DNA from 2 places in the Bacillus aquiflavi genome. Region 2 is predicted to be linked to the other one. Evidence: riboswitches for the same ligand, from Rfam matches in the RefSeq annotation. Region 2 holds a riboswitch; the other holds the start of a gene.
What was found. Region 2 has a riboswitch for FMN ahead of ribD (bifunctional diaminohydroxyphosphoribosylaminopyrimidine deaminase/5-amino-6-(5-phosphoribosylamino)uracil reductase RibD). Riboswitches for the same ligand answer to the same signal wherever they lie in the genome.

Region 1 (7,512 bases), 530 kb from region 2:
ATCTTTGGACATTGAAGGTAAGTTGATTGAATTAGCGACCGGTTTTCCTTCTAAAAATAATCTCACTTCATCAGCAACTTGAGTCGCAACATTTAACTGTGCTTCTTTTGTTGATGCTCCAAGATGAGGTGTAAAAATAACATTATCATATTTCAGTAAAACGTGTTCTCCAGGCGGTTCTGTTTCATACACATCTAAGGCGGCACCAGCAACGTGACCGTTTCCGATATATTTCGCAAGTGCTTCTTCATCAATAATACCGCCGCGTGCACAGTTTAAGAAGTAGACACCTTTTTTTGTTTTGCTGATATTCTCTTCATTAATTAGCCCTTTCGTTTCATTTGTCAATGGGGTATGAACGGTAATAATGTCAGAATTGCCGAGAAGCTCATCTAGTGTATTTGGCTGTATTCCTAATTTTGCCGCTCTTTCTTTTGTAAGGAATGGATCGAAAACACGAACATTCATCCCAAATACCATTGCGCGTTTAGCAAGTTCTGAACCAATTCTCCCTAATCCGATAATCCCAAGTGTTTTACCATATAATTCAGTACCAACAAACGCATTTCTTTTCCACTCAAGGTTTTTAATTGACTGATGCGCTTGTGGGATGTTACGCATTAATGACGCCATCATTGCAAATGTATGCTCTGTAGTTGAGATCGTGTTGCCATCAGGGGCATTAACGACGATAATTCCGTGTTTTGTCGCTGCATTAATATCAATATTATCAACACCAACGCCCGCACGGGCAATAATTTTTAGACTCGGCATTTTTTCAAGTAGCTTCTCATCAACCTTTGTTGCACTTCGAACTAAAAGGGCATCAATCTTATCTAGTGGGACTGTTGGATCATCTGTTTTCTTTTGAATAATGTCTACATTCTCCATTTCTAATAATGGCTGTAAACCAACTTCATTAATTGCATCTGCTACTAAAACATAATACATTAAATTTGCACCTGCCTGTAAGAAGTAATTTTTCTGATTATTTTACAAGACGAATGATTTTATGTCAATTTGAAAAAATGTTCATCTTTTGAATGAAAACGCTTTAAATGCGATAAGGTTCAATAATCTTTACGATAAAAATAAAAAGTATGTTTTTTATAAAAAAAAAAAAACAATCTTTTTAATCTATACATTATAGATCACCTTTTTAAAAAAAGAGGAAAATTTCAAGTGAAAACTTCTCTTTATTTATGCTGCTGATAACGTACTAAGCATTCTTCAATTAAATTTGCGGCTGCTTCGGGACCTTCCCAATCACCAACTTCTGTTTTTTTTCCTTGCAGATCTTTATAATGTTCGAAGAAATAAGATATTTCTTTTAATTTATGCTTTGGAACATCTTCAAGCGTATAAATATCATCAAAACGAGGGTCATTGACAGGAACCCCAATTAACTTTGCGTCTTCCTCGCCACTGTCAATCATATTTAAAAAGCCAATGACGCGAGTGTGAATAATACACCCTGGGAAGGTTGGATTTGTCACGAGAACGAGAATGTCCAGTGGATCACCATCTAAGGCAAGAGTATGCTCTAAGTAGCCGTATTCTGCAGGATAAAACATTGGGGAAAATAATACTCGATCTAATTTAAATATTCCCCGTTCTTTATCGAACTCATACTTATTTTGGCTTCCAGTTGGAATTTCTACAAAAGCTTCCACGATTTTATTATCAAAAGCCATGTTTGCTCCTCCTTTAATGACTAAAACGATGTACAGCTGCCTTTTAATTATAGTGGAACAGTAGGTAAGTCGCAAACAAGTCAGTTGCCGAGCGAATTTTCTTCAATTGAAATGTTACATTATAAATGATAAATATTTTTGTCAGGATAAGTTTAGAACAAAAAAAGAACTAAAAAACGATTCCGATTCTCAAATAATTACTTAATGTTTTTACTAATTTTAACTTTTAATTATATTTTAAATTACTTTTAGTCTCACATCCTTTTTAGTTTGTTGAAAGGGTCCTTCAGCTTATATATTAGGAATAAATTTTTAGATTTATATAAAGTTGCTTCATATGAAAAGCGTTAAAGGATGCTGAGATAAAGGCTTTGCTATTTGTTTTCTGTTTTAGTATAATGAAATTTAAATGATAATAGTTTTATAAAATGATATATGATCTATCTTCGGGGCTGGGTGAAATTCCCGACCGGCGGTGAAAAGTTAATTCTTTAAGCCCGCGAGCTCTTTGTATAAGAGCAGGATTTGGTGGAAATCCAAAGCCGACAGTACAGTCTGGATGGGAGAAGATGGAGGTTCTGCGAACGTTCAAAAATACTTTTAATGAATGTTTATTAAGCGTGCCTTTAAAAATCTCCCTTGAGTTAAGTGACTCAAGGGATTTTTATTTAAAGGAATGCTTTTGCTGAACTTTTCTTCTTACGAGATGGATCTCAAAAGGAGAGAGGAAGATGAAGAAGTTAAGTATTAAGGCGTTTACAGCGGTTGGAATGTTAAGTAGTATTGCTTATGTTTTAATGATATTAAACTTTCCGATTCCACCATTCCCGGTCTTTCTTGAAATTGACTTTAGTGATATACCCGCTTTAATAGCAGCGTTAATTTATGGACCAGCGGCTGGAATATTAGTTGAAATTATTAAAAATATTTTAGATTATTTTATGAAAGGCAGCCCAACTGGAGTTCCAGTAGGCCACATTGCCAACGTTATTGCCGGTATAACATACATTTTACCGACATATTACATTTATCGAAAGTTTAAATCAAAAAAAGGGATGACGATCGGGTTAATGGCGGGAACGATTATAATGGCCATTTTTATGAGTGTATTAAATTATTATGTCATTTTACCAGCTTACACTCTGTTCTTGAATGCACAAGCGATGTCGGCACCTGAAACGCGGCAAATGGTTGTTGGAGCCATTTTACCTTTTAATATCGTAAAAGGCTTTTTTATCACAATTGTATTTATGCTTTTATTTAATAAACTGTCAAACTGGATCAATAAACAAGCTTCTTATTAGAATATTAAAATCATACTAACATAAGTAGTACAGACCTAGACTAAGGTTTGTACTACTATTTTTTTTAGTAAAAAAAATGAAGGAAAGTCGAATGGCCTTGGAACCTTAAAATCCATACAAAAAAAAAGGCTAACTCCACACACTTAATTGAATCAGTCTAGTATGCTTGGTCTAAAGAGATCGTGTATAAGAAAATGGAATCGATAAGACACTGTAAAGACTTCGATGATGGGCTAAAAGGGAGAAGAAATCATGAAAAAGGTTGTATTTTTGGTGTGAGTATGGCAAGCGTAATGACGGTTATAAACAATTTAATAAAAAGGATTTGTGAAGATCTAGAGGCAACTAGTTGCAAATTTTGCAACTTTAATAATGTGTTTATGATGTCTATATTTTAAACTGACATTATTTCAAAGTAAACCTTCCCTTTTTTAAATAAGCGATAAGAAATCCATAGTTTGGTATATTTTTATTCCATTGGATTCATATACTTATTCAAAAGGGGGTAATTACAATCAGTTGGATCCGTTATATTGTTGCCTATGTTTTTATTATTTCAGGGCTGATGAAGTTCATAAGTCCAGAACTGGGGCAAGTTTTTATAAGCCTCCCATTACCAAGCCCGATGAGCACTATGTATGTAATCGCACTCATCGAAATGATTTGCGGCATTTTTATTCTATTTAATAAATGGACAAGAATCGCAACGATTCCATTAATGGTGATTATGTTAGCCGCTTTATTGTTAACTAAGATTCCTACTTTGCATTCCGGTTTCATTCAATTTGCTTTTAATGCCCGTTTAGATATTGCTATGCTCGTATTATTGTTTCTTATTTTTTCACAATCTTCTAGAGGGTGATCTAAAACGTTAAACCTTAAAGACATCCCCATACACAAAGTTGTGTATCACTAGCATTGGATGATTGTGATTAAATTAATTAAATATTAATATTCACCATAATTTTCTTGTTTTAAAAAAAGAGAAACGAGGTTCTTATATGACCTTTTAACCATTTATTTATAATTAAATTCATCTCTACTTAGTTAACATGCTTATTTGGCTTCTTTATCTTTCTTCGAGTTTTTACGATCGCTAATTTCTGACTTTGGAATCTATTATCATTCTTTTGATATCGAAAAGCTTGAAGCTGTTGAGGAGACGTAGTTTATAAAACACCTGTCATCACACAAAATATCTTATTGATCACGAAATGACACCTCTATTACCATACACTAGACCACTTTACAAAATAGCGATTTCTTTCGAATATACGAATATGTTAATAATGAACACTTTAATTGTTACATCTGTCCAGCAGGTAAGATTTTGACGTACTCGACTACGCCGAAAGAAGAACATAGTCAGTATCAATTACCAAAGCAGATTTGCGCCATTTGTCCATTTCTGGAGCTGTGGACACAGAGTATGGATCATCAAAAAGTGGTGACACGTCATATTTGACAAGAGTAAATGGAGGAAAAAGCTCATCTTCATCATCACAAAGATGTAAAACCTATATAATTCGCTGATTCGAAAGAAAAGCATGGTATGCGTAGATCAACGTTAGGGGGACTCAGGCAATCCTTGCTTTCGTTAAATATAAAATTTAAAAACATGGCCAACTAGACTTGGAAAGTTCCATTCATGGTGCAATAAATGAGACTAAGAGGGGCCTAGTTACTTGAAGATAGATCGAAAAATCCAAAAAAGTTGCCAAAAAGAGGTTCGGAATGTACTGTTCCGAACCCTTTTTGTTTACAATTTGTTTTTTTGTGAACTTTTTTAAGAGAAAAAAATATTTTTATTGACATTTTAGAATGAGGGGAATAAGATAAGTATAGATATTTGCCTATGACCAACTTATATGTACTAGCCTAATAAACTTTGGGGGTTGAAAATATAATGACAGAAGCAAACTTGTTTCCTTTATCTGATGCAGAGGTAGGCTCCCGTTTCTTAATAAAAAAAATAGACATAGACGGAATGATGCGAAGACGGCTTCTAGATTTAGGATTTGTTCCTGGGGGAGAAATTATCGTTTTACAAAAAAGTCCGCTTGGAGACCCTGTTGCTTATCGTGTTAGTCAAACAACAATTGCTTTAAGAAAAGAAGAAAGCTCAAAAATTTGGGGGACGATATTATATGGATTTTAAAAGTATTGAATATACACTTGCTTTAGTTGGAAATCCAAATACGGGAAAAAGTACTTTATTTAATGCGTTAACCGGTTTAAAACAGCATACTGGTAATTGGCCGGGGAAAACAGTTCTTCACGCAGTAGGAAACTTTATTTTTAATGAAAAGAATTATAAAGTTATAGATTTACCAGGTACTTATTCTTTATATTCAAATTCTGCTGATGAGGAAGTAGCACGAAATTATATTATTTTTAACAAGCCTGATGTTACGATTGTCGTCGTTGATGCGACTTCACTTGAAAGAAATTTAAACTTAGCGCTTCAAGTATTGGAAATGACAGATAAAGTTGTTATCGCTATTAATTTGATTGACGAAGCAGAGAAAAAAGGCATTTTAATTAATGATAAGAAATTATCAGTTAAGCTAGGGGTTCCAGTTGTTAAAATATCAGCACGAAACAAAGTAGGATTAGACATGCTTTTAACTACTGTTGAACAAGTAATGGATGGAAAAATTACACTTAAACCATATAAAATAAAATAATCTAATAAAATTGAAGAACAGTTGCGCATATTGGAGCCTGAGGTAAGAAAGATTTTTGGTCATCAGTTTCCAGCGAGATGGGTTGCACTTAGATTGTTAGACGGGGATGAAGGGATGATAAAAGAGATGGAAAAATTGCTTAATCGTTCTGTCTTAATAGAAGGTGAGACTTATGAATGCAGCCTCAATTCATAACAAGGCACTTAAGCAGTTGGCGGAAAAAGCAAATGAGCTTTCTTCACACGATACGAGAGATGACATAGTGCAGTCAATTTTTAAGACGACAAAGGAAATTTGTCGAGAGACTGTTGAATTTAAGAAAACAAAACAGCAGTCTCAAACTGAAAAGTTAGATAAAGTGTTTACTTCCCCGATTTTTGGTTTTCCGATTATGCTTTTAATGTTAGGGATCGTTTTTTATATTACAATTGCAGGGGCAAACGTCCCATCTGAAATGCTTGCTAGTTTTTTTGGATGGTTAGAACGGTATATTACGAGGTTTTTCCAATTTATTCATGCTCCAGATTGGTTATATGGGGTAGTTGTTCTTGGATTGTATAGAGGTACATCTTGGGTAGTTAGTGTTATGCTTCCTCCAATGGCAATATTTTTCCCAATTTTCGCACTCTTAGAAAATTACGGATATTTACCCCGTGTAGCATTCAATATGGATCGGATGTTTAAAAAAGCTGGTGCTCACGGAAAACAATCATTAACTATGGCGATGGGGTTTGGCTGTAATGCAGCAGCAGTCATTTCAACTAGAATTATCGAATCTCCCCGAGAAAGAATGATTGCTATTTTAACAAATAATTTTGTACCATGTAATGGCCGTTGGCCGGTATTAATCATTCTTTCATCATTATTTATGGCAGTAGGCTACAGCGGAGGCGCAAAAACACTCGTTACCGCACTTGTCGTTGTTGGAATTGTTTTATTTGGGGTATTTGTAACACTTTTTGTTTCGTGGTTATTATCAAAAACATTATTGAAAGGAATTCCAACTCACTATACACTTGAGCTTCCGCCTTATCGCAGACCAAAATTTATGAATACGATTGTACGAGCTTCGATTGATAAGTCATGGAATGTGTTAAAAAGAGCAGTTGTTGTTGCCGCACCAGCTGGAGTATTGACTTGGATTTTGGCAAACATTTACATTGGTGACACGAGTATATTTATGCATGCAGTTCAGTTTTTGGATCCATTTGCAACACTTCTCGGTTTAGACGGATATATTTTGCTTGCATTTATTCTTGGACTTCCTGCTAATGAGATTGTATTACCGATTTTATTTATGGGGTACTTATCTACAGGAGCAATGATTGAGGTAGAAGATTTGGCTTCACTACAGCAAATGTTTTTAGATCAAGGCTGGACTTGGTTGACCGCTTTAAATATGATGCTATTTTCATTGTTGCATTATCCTTGCGGAACGACATTGGTTAATATTTATAAAGAAACGAAAAGTAAGAAGTGGACTTTTTTTGCTTTTGCAATTCCAACAGTCATCGCAATCGTTATTACATTCATCACTGCACAGCTTGTAAGACTGTTTGGATTAGTGTAGCTTCATTTTTAAAATGTAAATCCCGCTCACATATGTGCGGGATTTCAGATTGTTGACAAACCGCTTGCATTCTTCGTTACTTGCACTTTGTTGTAAGCTCATGAATGAGATGTTCTATTCGCTTTCACCTCGTGCTTTGACTGTTAAGCATTTAACTTTGAGATTGTTTGTCTGAAGAATAATGATTTTGGTTAAAAATTGAATCAGCGGGAGAACGATCTCCCACTGATTCATGTTTATCTTTATTCAAACTTTGT
Region 2 (7,512 bases):
TTAGATTTACCTGAGCTTATGGAAAAATTTAAACTTAAGCCAGATGATGAGTTAGTTTTTAATCTGTATAATATGAATGATGATCATTTTATTGTATATTTAAAAATTTTAATCAGGAAGAAAAGTTAAATAAAATATGTTGCTCTTTTTATTAAACAAGATTTATCGCGTATCGTACCGACAAGTACCGATCCAGAGGCATTTAATAAAACGTTAGCTAGCGGAGAACTTGATGAATTTCATGATTTATTTTCTAATGTAAAAAGTGATCATAGGTTTGAAAAAACATTCATCTATCGCTTCGTATATGACAGAAAAGATAAGCAGCTAAAAGAAATTGGTGAAGAAGATTATTTAAGTGAAGATGGCAAATATGTGTATCTTAATGGAGCAAAAAGAAAACTGGAAGATGGAGTTCAACGGATTCAAACAATTGAAAACTATATGGCTGGTAACGACACGTACGAAGCGGAATTCAAAATTAGTTTTAAAAAAATCGCAAAAAAGGGTGACATTAAAGGTGCTGTAGATGTAGGGATAGCTAAAATTGTTTACTTTAATAAAGATTATGTTGTTTTAAACTTAAATTATTATGCAGCTATTGCTGGAGATGCCGGTTCAACTAATGTGATGATAGATTTGCAGAAGGAAAAAAAGAACCCGACAGCCTACATAGTAGAGCTAGATATGAGTGTTTATTAATGAAGTGTGTAAATTTTGAAGGGCAAATAAATAAAACACAACAAGAGTAGTGGGGTGAGTAGATTGAGAAAAATAGCTGTACTGATAAGTATATTGCTCATCTCTTCATTCTTTTTTGTCAGCTGTGGAGCTAGTAAAGTGACATATAAAAAAGGCTTTCCAACAAAGGATAGCCCAGCGTTGTCTGAATTTTTAAGGGGTAAGCTGCCGGGGAGCGGATATAATTTTTTGTATGACGTTAATGGGATACATGTGTATACAAAAAGTAATGGAAGTAGAGATGATAAAGAAATTTCTTTTCATTACAATAAGGAAGATGACTTAAAAACATTTTATGAACCGTTATTTTATACAAAAGATGTAGAGAAAACCTTTTATAATTTATGGGAAAATGATGAATTAACAGATAAAATAGAACAACAAATCGCGAATAAGGATGAATTCAACCTCCCAACATTAAAGTTAGAGGAGAAAAATCAATTGTACGTTAAAACAAGACAGAAAGAAACAATATTAGATTTACCTGAACTTATGGAAAAATTTAAACTCAACCCTGAAGATCCGTTAATTTTTAATCTTTTTAGTGTGAATGATGATCATTTCGTTATATATTTAGTAAATAAAAATCCGGAAGAAAAATTAAATAAATCTATTGCTCTTTTTATTAAACAAGATTTATCGCGTATCGTACCGACAAGTACCGATCCAGCGACATTTAATAAAACGTTAGCTAGCGGAGAACTCGATGAATTTCATGATTTATTCTCTAATGTAAAGAATGATCATAGGTATGAAAAGTCTTTCAGACATCGCTTCGTATATGACAGAAAAGATAAGCAGCTAAAAGAAATTGGTGAAGAAGATTATTTAAGTGAAGATGGCAAATATGTGTATATTAATGGGCTAGAAGATCCTTTATCCGACGGCATTCAACGGATTCAAACAATTGAAAACTATATGGCCGGTAACGACGCGTACGAAGCGGAATTCAAAATTAGTTTTAAAAAAATAGCGAAAGAGTCGGGCTTTAAAAGTGCTGCAGGTGTAAAACATGCACATATCTTATATTTTAATAAGGATTTTATAATCCTAAGTTTAAGTTATCATGCCCCTATCGTTGGCAATGCCGGTTCAACTAACGTCATCATTGATTTGCAGAAGGATAAAAAGAATCCGACAGCTTATGTCGTTGATTTAGATTGGTTTTAAAGTTAAGGAGGAGTGCATTGGGGTGAAACAAAAAAGATTACGATTGATGATCTGTATTTTATAACAGTTTGAATACTTGCTTTTTTATTATGATGCTGTTAAAATTTAAACCATTAAAGACTGACAAGCTTTTAGTAGAATATTAAAACATGAACGATTTTAATATAATTTTAATGGCGGTCAGCACTTTCTATAATTGAATAGTTTTTCCTTCGGGGTCGGGTGCAATTCCCAACCGGCGGTAATGAGGAGAATTCCTCTCAGCCCGTGACCCGTTTTTGAACGTTCAAAAACGGCTGATTTGGTGTAATTCCAAAGCCGACAGTAAAAGTCTGGATGGGAGAAGGAATGAGTGAGAAACGTTAAAAAATAGCTTTTTTAACGTCTATTCCATCATGCTTTCATTACCCCCGTCTTCGTCTATACGGGGGTTTTCGTTTGTTGTCTGCGTAAAAACTAAAGATAAAAAGGCGGGATGGATATTTCGATGCAAGAGTATGAATATATGAAGCTTGCTCTTTCACTTGCTCGGGCAGCTGAGGGCCAAACTAGTCCGAATCCGTTAGTTGGAGCAGTAGTTGTAAAAAACGGAAATATTTTAGGGATGGGGGCTCATTTACGAGCTGGGACACCGCATGCAGAAGTACATGCAATCCGTGCGGCTGGTGTTGAGGCGAGTGGCTCAGATTTATATGTTACATTGGAGCCTTGCAGCCATCATGGTAAAACACCTCCATGTACCGAGCTGATTATTGAAGCGGGCATTAAAAGAGTCATAGTCGCAACACAAGATCCGAATCCGCTAGTTGCAGGAAAAGGGATCGAAAGGTTACGAAGTGCAGGAATTGAAGTAGAAGTAGGTTTATGTAAAGGTGAAGCAGACAACATGAATAAACCTTTTTTCCACTTTATTAAAACAAGACAGCCTTTTGTTACGCTGAAAGCTGGGCTTTCTTTAGACGGTAAAACAGCAGCAAGCTCTGGTGATAGCAAATGGATTACATCATCGGAAGCGCGGTTAGACGTTCATGAATTAAGGCATAAGCATGATGCCATTCTTGTTGGCATTAACACAGTTTTAACAGACGATCCACTCCTAACCACCAGACTACCCCGAGGTGGAAAAAATCCCAATCGAATTATATTAGATACACAATTGCGGACACCGCTTAACGCCCGTATTGTCGAAGATCGTTCAGCTAAAACAATTATTATCACAGGGGAAAATATTGATACTCAGAAAAAATACGCCTTAAAACAAAAAGGAGTTGAGGTCATTTCCCTTTCAAGTAAAACAATCTCTCTCCAAGACGTATTATTTGAATTAGGAAAGAAAAACATTATGTCCCTACTCGTTGAAGGAGGAGGGGAAGTGCACGCATCCTTTATAAAGGAACAAGTGTATCAACAAATCATCTTTTATGTTGCACCCCTTCTCATTGGCGGTAAACAGTCATTTCCTGTGATCGGTGGGAATGGGGCAACTGTAATGAAGGAAGCAGAAAAATTAACATTTATTTCTATAGAAAAGATTGGATCTGATTTAAAGATTACAGCAATACCGAGAGAAAAGGACAGTGATGTATAAATGTTTACAGGAATAGTTGAAGAAATCGGCACTGTTCAAAAAATAATAAAAAATGGAAACTCATTGCAGATGACGATTCAAGCGATGAAAATATTAGAGGATGTAAAATTAGGCGACAGCATTGCCGTGAATGGTGTCTGCTTAACCGTAACAAGCTTTTCTAGTCAATTATTTACAGTCGATGTTATGCCAGAAACGTTTCATTCAACATCTTTAGCGTCTTTAAAAAATGGTTCTTTCGTAAACCTTGAACGGGCACTTGCGGCTAACGGCAGATTTGGAGGTCATTTTGTTACCGGCCATATTGATGGAACAGGTGTCATTTTACGAAAAGAAGCGAAAGAAAATGCTATTTACATTGACATAAGTATACCTGAAACAGGGCAAGCTTACGTGATGGAGAAAGGATCAATCGGGATTGATGGAACATCATTAACAACCTTTGGTGTAAATGATGAATTTGTTACCGTTTCGCTCATTCCTCACACGGCAAATGAAACCATTTTAGGAATGAAAAATATAGGTGACAAAGTGAACATTGAATTTGACATGTTAGCGAAATATGTTCAATTAGCACTTGCGAAAAAAACTGAAGATTCCACTCATAAAAGTAAAATGACAGTTGACTTCCTTAAGGAAAATGGTTTTGCATAACGAAAGGGTGACAAAAATTGTTCCATAAGATTGAAGAAGCACTAGAGGAATTAAAAAAAGGAAAACCGATTATCGTTTGCGATGATGAAGATAGAGAAAATGAAGGTGATTTTGTCGTATTAGGTGAGTTTGCAACTCCTGAGGCGATTAATTTTATGGCAAAGGAAGGCCGTGGGCTAATTTGCGTTCCACTTGATTCTGACACGGCACAAAAATTTGCCTTAAAGCCGATGACTGAGGTGAATACTGATGCCCACGAAACGGCTTTCACCGTTAGTATTGATCACATAGACACGACAACAGGAATTAGTGCTTTTGAACGTTCGTTAACAGTGCAGAAGCTTCTTGATGAAAATTCAACATCAAGTGATTTTCGACGGCCAGGTCACATTTTCCCACTCGTCGCAAAAGAGGGGGGCGTCCTTAGAAGAGCTGGTCATACAGAAGCAGCCGTTGATTTGGCAAAGCTTTGCGGTGTAAAGCCTGTAGGTGTTATTTGTGAAATTATGAAGGACGACGGGACGATGGCGAGAGTTCCTGAGTTAATCGAAATCTCGAAAAAGTTCAATTTGAAAATGATTACGATAAAAGATTTAATTCATTTTCGGATGCAAAAAGATTCACTAGTCAAAAGAGAAGTTGAAATTAAATTACCCACTGAATACGGAGCATTCCGTGCAGTCGGATATACATCGATTATTGATCAAAAGGAGCATGTTGCTATTATTAAAGGTGATATTTCTGGAGCCGAACCTGTACTAGTGCGGGTCCATTCGGAATGTTTAACAGGTGATGTGTTCGGTTCAAACCGCTGTGATTGCGGTCCACAGCTTGAAGCAGCGCTAACCCAAATTGAAGCAGAAGGCCGTGGTGTCCTTCTTTATATGAGACAGGAAGGCCGAGGAATTGGACTTATTAACAAACTAAAAGCATATAAGCTTCAAGAGGAGGGCTATGACACAGTTGAAGCAAACAATAAATTGGGATTTGCCGCTGATTTACGAGATTATGGGATTGGAGCACAAATCCTTCGTGAACTAGGAATTACTAAAATGCGCTTATTAACAAACAATCCGCGCAAAATTGCGGGCTTAAATGGCTACGGATTAGAAGTGATAGAAAGGGTTCCTCTTGAACTGCCATTTAAAGCAGAAAATAAACGTTATTTACAAACAAAACAACAAAAGCTAGGACATTTACTTCATTTATAATTTTTGGGAGAGTGGAAAAAATGAAAAAAACAATAGAAGGTCATTTAGTAGGGACAGGGTTAAAAGTAGCAATTGTAGTATCAAGATTTAACGAATTTATCACGAGTAAATTGTTAAGCGGAGCAGAGGATGCGCTGAAAAGACACGGAGTAAACGAAGAAGATGTAACAATCGTTTGGGTTCCAGGCGCATTTGAGATTCCGTTAACAGCAAAAAAATTTGCCGAATCTGGTTCATTTGATGCTGTTATTACTTTAGGAACAGTTATTAGAGGAGCTACTCCGCATTTTGAATACGTTAGCAGTGAGGTGGCAAAAGGAGTAGCAGCAACAAGTATGCAGAGTGGAATTCCTGTTATTTTTGGGGTATTAACAACGGATACGATCGAGCAGGCGATTGAGCGTGCAGGTACGAAGGCCGGAAATAAAGGCTGGGAGGCAGCAGTCGGAGCAATCGAAATGGCAAACTTATATCGCCAATTAGCATAACTTTGCAAAGGAAAAAAATGACAGGTTTACCCATTTGGGAATCTGTCATTTTTTTATTCAGCTTTTTGTTTATAAATCAAAAGGTTAATCATGATAAATGCTTGGCCTGCTTTTTTTGGGTATTCAGATTATCGTGTGGAATTGTGCTCATACGAGATCTGAATACTTTTTTATTTAAGTTGTTTGATCACACTGTAAACATTTACATTAACCTTTATTTGATTTGTTATTCATTGAATAAAATACTTGATCTTCACATGATGTGAAGGTTTATAGTAAAACTAAATTAAGACATGTGAAAGAAGTGATTATCATTCATATTAGTGAATTAGCTCGGAAAACGGGTGTAAGTCTTCGGTCTCTGCGGTATTACGAAGAAAAACAACTTTTGAAGCCAAATCGGTTAGATAATGGGTATCGTCAATATAGCGAAATCGATATTGAACAGATTCGAATGATTCAGTTTTATCTAAGTATGGGTTTAAAAACTAATGAAATTGCTGATTTGTTTCACTGTTCATGGGATGAAAACAAAGAAGCTTGTATCCAAAATGGTATCAGAAAGGGTGAACTGAAACTAACTGAAATTAGGGAACAATTTGAGAACTTACGCAAAGCAGAGTCTCAGCTTATGGATATAGTCAAAAATCTAAAAAACAAATCAAATACGGAGATCGGTAAAATGATTAATTTAGTAAACAAACAAGATCATAAAGTTGCTATAGTTACAGGAGGAAATCGTGGGATTGGGCGAGAGATATCCCGTCAATTAGCCTCACAAGGATCCCATGTCCTAATCGGATGTAGAGATGCAGAAAAGGGAGAAAAAGTTGTAATGGACTTTAGAAGTAATGGATTGATGGCGGATCTGCAAGTAATCGATGTAAATGATAGCGGAAACATCGAAGAGATAATAAATCAAATAGCAAATAAGTATGGCCGATTGGATGTACTTGTGAATAATGCTGGAATTATTCTTGACAGGGGAGTTTCCGTTTTAGAAGTTGAGGAGTTAGTAGTCAAAGAAACTTTTGAAACCAACTTTTTTGGTGCTTTACGAATCACACAGGCCGTAGTTCCTATTATGAAACAACAGAATTATGGGAGAATTGTCAATTTATCATCTGGTCTAGGGGCCTTCCGAAATTATGTGCGGTCAAGGATCTATTCAAAACCATACCCTAGCACGTCAATTAGGGGGATCTTCGCCCGCCTATCGAATCACCAAAACTATGCTTAACGCCTTAACATGTTTAGTAGCTCAAGATGTGGCTGATATGGGAATCAAAGTTAACGCAGTTTGTCCTGGAAGAGTTCAAACCGATATGGGAGGATCTGATGCACCTAGCACAGTCGAAGAAGGTGCAGATACCGCTGTTTGGTTAGCAACATTGAATGAAGAGGGGCCAAATGGTGGTTATTTTCGTAATCGCCAGCCCATTGCTTGGTAAAGATTGGTGGGGATATTTATGAAAAAGTTGATCTATATCTATTATGCTTAGTACCCTTGGTATTATGCTTTTACGTCAGATATCAGAATAAAAGGTATATGATGAATTCATTAAATATGCTAAATCACCCAAATATAGGGATCCTTGATATAATAGAGGGCGAAGATAATTATCGATTATTGTGAAGATAACATCTCTACCTCCTATAC

Region 1: another riboswitch for FMN. It lies ahead of K6959_RS10130 (ECF transporter S component); the one in region 2 lies ahead of ribD (bifunctional diaminohydroxyphosphoribosylaminopyrimidine deaminase/5-amino-6-(5-phosphoribosylamino)uracil reductase RibD).

The regions. Positions count from the first base shown of each region.
Region 1 covers NZ_CP082780.1:2,105,156-2,112,667, reverse strand. Annotated here, with positions in the region: gene serA (phosphoglycerate dehydrogenase) at 1-951, opposite strand, end outside; gene K6959_RS10135 (inorganic diphosphatase) at 1,197-1,694, opposite strand; FMN riboswitch at 2,133-2,269, shown strand; gene K6959_RS10130 (ECF transporter S component) at 2,426-2,998, shown strand; gene K6959_RS10125 (DoxX family protein) at 3,564-3,860, shown strand; gene K6959_RS10120 (FeoA family protein) at 4,905-5,156, shown strand; partial or broken gene K6959_RS10115 (FeoB small GTPase domain-containing protein) at 5,146-5,880, shown strand; gene K6959_RS10110 (nucleoside recognition domain-containing protein) at 5,858-7,255, shown strand; gene K6959_RS10105 (ferredoxin) at 7,498-7,512, opposite strand, start outside.
Region 2 covers NZ_CP082780.1:1,570,572-1,578,083, forward strand. Annotated here, with positions in the region: gene K6959_RS07765 (hypothetical protein) at 1-129, shown strand, start outside; gene K6959_RS07770 (hypothetical protein) at 376-702, shown strand; gene K6959_RS07775 (hypothetical protein) at 766-1,911, shown strand; FMN riboswitch at 2,116-2,263, shown strand; gene ribD (bifunctional diaminohydroxyphosphoribosylaminopyrimidine deaminase/5-amino-6-(5-phosphoribosylamino)uracil reductase RibD) at 2,399-3,499, shown strand; gene ribE (riboflavin synthase) at 3,500-4,153, shown strand; gene K6959_RS07790 (bifunctional 3,4-dihydroxy-2-butanone-4-phosphate synthase/GTP cyclohydrolase II) at 4,171-5,364, shown strand; gene ribH (6,7-dimethyl-8-ribityllumazine synthase) at 5,385-5,852, shown strand; gene K6959_RS18990 (SDR family NAD(P)-dependent oxidoreductase) at 6,148-7,092, shown strand; gene K6959_RS18995 (SDR family oxidoreductase) at 7,001-7,303, shown strand.